Regions from separate parts of the Stenotrophomonas sp. YJH_SMC_101-4 genome, predicted to be linked through region 2. Evidence: riboswitches for the same ligand, from Rfam matches in the RefSeq annotation. Region 2 holds a riboswitch; the other holds the start of a gene.
What was found. A riboswitch is a leader RNA that binds a small molecule or an ion and turns the genes downstream of it on or off. The one in region 2 is predicted to bind cobalamin.

Region 1: it holds a riboswitch for cobalamin, as region 2 does, so the genes downstream of both, AC5P8D_RS19975 (epoxyqueuosine reductase QueH) here and btuB (TonB-dependent vitamin B12 receptor) in region 2, are expected to answer to the same signal.

The regions. Positions count from the first base shown of each region.
Region 1 covers NZ_JCAFTP010000006.1:306,799-310,204, forward strand. The annotation lists gene pncA (bifunctional nicotinamidase/pyrazinamidase) at 100-726, opposite strand; gene AC5P8D_RS19975 (epoxyqueuosine reductase QueH) at 783-1,469, opposite strand; cobalamin riboswitch at 1,631-1,845, opposite strand; gene AC5P8D_RS19980 (patatin-like phospholipase family protein) at 2,000-3,406, shown strand, end outside.
Region 2 covers NZ_JCAFTP010000005.1:159,247-162,652, forward strand. The annotation lists gene btuB (TonB-dependent vitamin B12 receptor) at 1-1,778, opposite strand, end outside; cobalamin riboswitch at 1,894-2,116, opposite strand; gene AC5P8D_RS17305 (histidine phosphatase family protein) at 2,259-2,837, shown strand; gene AC5P8D_RS17310 (TfoX/Sxy family protein) at 2,927-3,289, opposite strand; gene AC5P8D_RS17315 (GAF domain-containing protein) at 3,286-3,406, opposite strand, start outside.

The DNA of each region.
Region 1 (3,406 bases), on a different contig from region 2:
GGGGGGCTGGATGAATCGATTGTGTTGTCGTGGGCAGGAGCGCGCAAGCGGCATAAGCGACGTGCGCGGTAGCGCCGGGCCATGCCCGGCGGTCGCCCGTCAGGCGATCGCGATTCCCGCCTTGCCCAGCGCCTCGCGCACCATCGCGTCATTGGCTTCGGTCACCGGCCGGGTCAGCTCCCACAGGAACTTCACCCGGAAGCCGGACTTCACTGCGTCCTGCGCGCTCCACAGCACGCAGTAATCGCGGGCCAGGCCGCACACGTGCACTTCGCGGATGCGGCGCTCGTGCAGCCAGCCGGCCAGGCCGGTAGCTGGGCGCTCGCCATCGGGGCCATGGTTCTCGCGGAAGGCGCTGTACGAATCCACCTGTTGGCGCGTGCCCTTGCGCAGGATCAGGTCGGCCACGGTCCAGTCCACGCCCGGGTGCAGGGCGGCACCGGCGCTGCCCTGCACGCAGTGGTCCGGCCACAGGGTCTGCGGCTGCGCGTGCAGCAGGATGGTCTCGAAGGGGCGTTGGCCGGGGTGCTGGCTGGCGAACGAGGCATGGTCGACCGGGTGCCAGTCCTGTGTCGCCACCACGGTGCGGTAGCGGCGCTGCGCCAGCAGACCGGCAATCGGTACCACCAGCGCATCGCCCTGGTCGCAGGCCAGCGTACCGCCGGGCATGAAGTCTGGCTGCAGGTCGATCACCAGCAGGGCGACATCGGCGGGCAGGGCAGTCATGGCAGGTCCACTACAACGTGAAGGGGCGACCAGCGTGGCCGCCCCGGCGGCACAGGTCAATCGCCCTGCGGCGTCCCAGCGTCCTGCCCGTAGTACAGCAGGCCGATCTTGATCCGCTCACGGCCATTCTCGCGGCGATGGCGGTTGGCATCGCGCAGCGAGTACACGCAGCCGCAGTACTCCTGCTGGTAGAACTGCTCGCGCTTGCTGATCTCGATCATGCGGCTGGCACCGCCGCCCTTGCGCCAGTTGTAATCCCAGTACTGCAGGCCCTCGTAGCGCGACGCGGCGCGGATGCCGCAGTCGTTGATCTGCGCCATGTTCTTCCAGCGCGAGATGCCCAGCGAAGAACTGATGGTGTCATAGCCGTGTTCGTGCGCGTACAGCGCAGTGCGCTCGAAACGCATGTCGAAGCACATCGTGCAGCGGATGCCGCGTTCGGGCTCGTTTTCCATGCCGCGCGCACGGCTGAACCAGTTGTCGGTGTCGTAGTCGCAATCGATGAACGGGATGCCGTGCTGCTCGGCGAAGCGGATGTTCTCCTGCTTGCGCAGCTCGTATTCCTTCACCGGATGGATGTTGGGGTTGTAGAAGAAGATCGCATAGTCGATCCCGGAGGCGGTGATCGCCTCCATCACTTCGCCGGAGCATGGCGCGCAGCATGAATGCAGCAGCAGGCGCTTGCCGTCGTCGGGCAGGGTCAGGGTAGGGCGTTGGAGCTCGGTCATCGTCAGGTACCGCATGGACCGCCGGCAACGGCGGTGGCCCATGCATCAGCGCGTGGGTGAACAGGTCTGGCCGGATACCGTGAACAGGACGCGCGCGGCCGCATCGCCTGCACGCGCAGGACGACGGCGGCCCCGGCAACCTCCCCGCGGAGATTCCAGGTCGAATCAGGGGACGGTCGTGTCCCCCGGCCGGGGCCGGTATTCGGGCTGATGGACACGGGCCGCAGCCCACCTACTACCTGCCGCTTCCCAGGCGCGAGCCCAGTGCTGTTGGCAGGATTCGTTTCCATTCACCGCTGCGGGGCAGCTCCGGAATGGGCGCGCGAGGCGCCTTCACCGGATTCCCGTTTAAATCCCGGCCGCCATTAACGCCACGGCGGGGATACCTTCGGCGTGCCCACGGTGGACGCGTCGACGGCAATGGTCAAGGGCCAATCAAAGCGCAGGGCTGTGGCTCGCTTCTCAGGCTGTGAGAGCCCCTCTTGCCATACTGTGCATCGACAGACGGGAGGTGGCTCGTGGCGGCGAAGTACTGCGATCTGGTCATGAAAGGCGGCATCACCAGCGGCATCGTGTACCCCAATGCGGTACTGGCGCTGGCGCGCGAGTATCGCTTCAAGAGCATCGGCGGCACCTCGGCCGGCGCTATTGCTGCGGCGGTGGCGGCCGCGGCGGCCTGCGGTGATCGCCGCCAGCAGGCTGGCGAGCACCTGCCTGGCGATGCCGGCTATGGCGGGTTGTCGGCGGTGTCGGCGCAGCTGTCGCGGCGCGGCTTCATCTACAGCCTGTTCCAGCCGGCACGGGGCGCGCGTGCGGCCTATCGGCTGCTGGTGGTGCTGACCGGCAATGCCCGCCTGCCGCACAAGCTGCTGTGCCTGGCCGTTGCCGTGTTCGAGATCGCGCCGCTGGAAGTGCTGGTGTCGCTGGCGCTGCTGCTCGGCCTGGGCTGGTGGGGCGGTGGCTGGAGCGGCGTGGCCGCCACGCTGCTGCCGTCGCTGCTGTGCGCTTACGGTGCCGGCGTGGCCGGTGCCGCGCTGCGGGTGGCGCGGGTGGCGCGGCGCAATCTGCTGGGCCTGTGCAGCGGCCTCGGCCGTGATGCACGCAAGCCGGCGTTGACCGAGTGGCTGCACGAGTGCCTGCAGCAGTTGTCCGGCAAGCCGCTGGATGCACCGCTCACCTTCGCCGACCTGCACGATGCGCCGCGCTATGCCGGCGAGCCGGACAGCCCGCATGCGATCAGCCTGCAGATGATCACCACCTGTGTGTCGCACAACGAGCCGCGTACGCTGCCGCTGGGTGGCGCGCAGTTCTGGTTCCTGCGCGAGGAGTTCGAGCAGCTGTTCCCGGCCAGCGTGGTGCAGTGGCTGGTGGATCAAGCTGGCCCGCCGTTGGAGGTGGAGGGGCGACGGTACTACCACCTGCCGCAGGGCCCGAAGCTGCCGGTGCTGGTGGCCACGCGCATGAGCCTGAGCTTCCCGTTGCTGATCAGCGCGGTGCCGCTGCATGAGCCCTCGCGGCGCGAGCGTCGCTGCGAACCCACCGCGCCTGCCGCCGACCAGGAGCACAACGTGGCCGACAGCATGGAAGGGCTGACCAGTGCCGGGCAGACCTGTGGCCCGGTGATCACCGCCTTCCGCATCTGCTGGTTCTCCGATGGCGGCATCAGCAGCAACTTCCCGATCCATCTGTTCGATGCCGCCTTGCCGCGCTGGCCGACCTTCGCCATCAACCTGGTCTACCCGCAGCACGCCGAAGACGTGAGCCACGGCAGCACTGGCCGCCAGTCGCTGGAACACGCGGTGTTCCTGCCCACCGAAAACCGTCATGGCTGGCAGCGCACCTATCAGTCGATCGCCACGCCGTTGGCGGCCGCGGAACTGGGGCGTTTCCTGTTCGCGGTGGTGGCGACCATGCAGAACTGGCGCGATCTGCTGCAGGCGCGCGCGCCGGGT
Region 2 (3,406 bases):
TCGTAGTTGCGGTCGAACACGTTGGCGGCACGCGCCAGCAGCGACCACGACGGCGTCAGCGCGTACTCGGCGCGCAGGTCCAGCGTGCCGTAGCCGCCAACCTTCACCGAGTTGCTGGCGTTGTCAAAGCGCTTGCCCGCGCCCTGTACGGTCAGGCCGGCGCGGAAATCGCCGAAGCGACGGTCGATGTCCAGGCGCGCGGTCTGCTGTGCACGGCGCGGCAGCCAGTTGTCAAACTGGGTGCTGCCGTAGGTGCGGTTGCGCGGGTCGGTGTAGCTCAGCTGCGCGTTGATGTCGAAGCCGGCCAGCAGCACGCCACCGGTCAGCTCGGCACCACGGATGCGCGCCTTCTCCACCTGCTGCATTTTCATCGTGGACGCATCGTAGGTGATCAGGTCATCGATGCGGGTTTCGTACACATCCATGCCCCAGTGCCAGCCCTGGCCCTGCTGCGAAACGCCGAGGTTGGCGCTCTTGGACTTCTCCGGATTCAACGTCGGCACGCCGCTCCACGGGTCGTACAGGTCGCTGAAGGTCGGTGCCTTGAACGCGGTGCCGTAGCTGGCGTTGACGCGCAGGCCGTGGCCCAGTTCCATCGCCCAGCCAACGCTGCCGGTGGCGTGGTTGCCGAACTGCTGGTTGTCGTCGTTGCGGGCGCTGGCCTGCAGTTGGTGGCGGCCGAAGCGGCCCTGGTACTGCACGAACACGCCGGTGTTGCGGCGGCTGTCGACGAGATACCCGGCGCTGCTGCCGTCCAGATTGTCTTCGCTCCAGTCCACGCCGGCACTCAGCAGCTGGCCCTCGGCCACACCGAAGTCACCCTGCAGCGAGGCGCTGTCACGATGGGTCTGCGCGCTGCCAAACACCCCCGGTGCGCCGAAGTTGTCGGATTCATTGTCGCTGCGGCCGACGTTGGCGGTGAACGCCAGGCGCTCCGACGGGGTGTAGCGCACCTTGCCGGCCAGCACCTGCTGGCGGGTCTCGGAGTAGTTGTAGTAGCCGTCGTAATGGTTCTTGCCGTCGGCGCGCAGTGCGCTGCCTTCCACGTTCCACTGGTCGTTGAAGCTGTAACCGCCGCGCAGGCTCTTGGACAGGTTGCGGTAGCCGTCGCGGTCGTGCTCGTCGGCAAAGCAGCCCGCGGTGAACACCGAGGAAGAACCGCGGCAGGCATCGATGCCGTCGGAATGCTGGTAGGCGATGTCGGCACCGAACCAGCCGCGCTCGGTGCCGCCACCAATGCCGCCGCTGGCTTCGCGCAGCCCGTTGCTGCCGCCGCCGAGCTGGAAGTGCGGAGCGAAATCGCCCTTGTTGCGGCGGGTGAAGATCTGGATCACGCCACCGATGGCGTCGGCACCGTACAGGCTGGACTGCGGGCCGCGAACGATTTCGACGCGCTCGATCTGCGCCAGCGGCAGGTCCTGGTACATGGCCAGGCCGAGGTCGGCACTGTTGATGCGCACGCCGTCGACCAGCACCACGGTGTGGCCCGAGTTGGTGCCGCGCAGGAACAGCGAGCTCTGCTTGCCGAGGCCGCCGGCATTGGTCAGGTTGATGCCGGCGCGGCCGCGCAGCAGCTCCTGCAGCGAGGTGGCCTGGCTGGATTCGATCTGCGCGCGGTCGATCACCTGCGCCGGCGCGATACTGTCCTGCAGCGCGATCGGGGTGCGGGTGGCGGTGACCAGGATCTGGTCGAGCGCAGTGGTGTCATCGGCGGCCTGGGCCAGCGCGGGCAGGGTGGCCAGCACGGCCAGGGACAGCATTCGGGACTGCAGCTTCATGGGGGACTCCAGGTGCCACGCACGCCCGCGTGGCGAAGGGGAGGAGCCGCGAAGGCAGGCATGCGCCGACGCCGCAGCGCAGGCTGCGGTCATCCAGCGCCATGCCCACCGCATCGCGACCTGAGGCTTCCGGGCCGGTCTCCGGGCTTGCCGCCGGGTGGCCTGGGGCCACCGTCCAGGCGCCTTCCCATGCCTGCGGCACAGTGGCGGTGTAGCCTGGAACTGACGTGCTTACCGTTGCGGGGGCAGCGCCGGCCTGGCGTGGAATCACGCGTCACCGGCTTCCCGTTTCAACCTGCCGGCCACGGCCGCAGGTCACCTGGAAGTGCGCGCAGTCTACGGCATCGCAGGCGGCCCGTAGCGCCGCGCGTGCTCGACTGCCTTTGCCGTGCCTTTAGAATGGCCCCTTGATCCCGTGGTGCCGTTGCCGATGTCCGCCTGTTTTCCGCTGTTCCCGCGTCGCCTGTACAGGACGCGCGCATGATCCTCGACCTGGTCCGCCATGCCGGCAACGGTCGCGATGAGTTCCTCGATGGCCGCAGCGATCCACCGCAGCTGGCCCGCCTGCCGCAGGAACTGGTCGACGCCTACGCCGCGCAGCCCTGGGAGCGGGTGATCAGTTCGCCACGGCTGCGCTCGCTGCACACGGCGATGGCCCTGGCCACCCCGCGTGGGCTGGACGTGGAAGCGGACGAGGAATGGGAAGAGCTGGATTTCGGCGATTGGGACGGGCAGTCGCTGTTCGACCTGCCGGAGGATGCACTGGCGGCCTTCCACGCCGATCCGCATGCATTCCCGCCGCCCAACGGCGAAAGCTGGGGCCACTTTGAACGGCGCATCGCGCGCGCGCTCGATCGCCTGCTCGATGAGGACGATCCGGTGCCGACGCTGGTGGTCAGCCATGGTGGCCCGCTGCGCATGGTGCTGTCGCAGGTCTGCGGCCTGCCAATGTCGTTGTGCTGGGCCCTGCGCATCGACCACGGCACGCGCCTGCGGGTGTGGCTGGAACGCGGTGAGGTCGGGCTGGTGGGCGAGCTGCTGGAGCTGCAGCAGCCCTGATCTGCTCTTGTAGAGCCGAGCCATGCTCGGCTGCACTTCGATCAGAACAGCCAGCCTAGCGTGGGCTCGGCGCTACAGAAGGGCGCGGCTCAATCCTCGTCCGCGCCCTCGGCAACGCTGTCTTCAGCGTCATCGTCGGCATCGAAGCGCTGCTCATGTACCGGGCCCGACGCCGGGCCGGCCGCCTTCAGCGGATGCGCGGCGATGCGTGCTTCGTAATCCTGCACCAGCGCATCGCGCTGCGGCTCGCTCAGTTCCTGCCAGTGGCAGTCCAGCAGCGCGCCTTCCAGGGAATACAGCAGGTTCAGGCTGGGCTTGAAGCCCGCGCGCTTGACCTTGACGAAGGCGCCCACGGCACCGATCGCAACCAGGTCTTCGCGGCTGCGCAGGCCGACCTGGCGCAGCCACGCCGCACTTTTCGGGCCGATGTTGCGCAGCTTCGGTGCGCTCATCCCAGCGCCTCGACGAACACGCGGGCGATGGCTTCCAGGCCGGCCTGGTCGTCGGCATCGAAGCGTCCGACCTTCGGGCTGTCGATATCGAACACGCCGATCAGTTCATCACCGCGC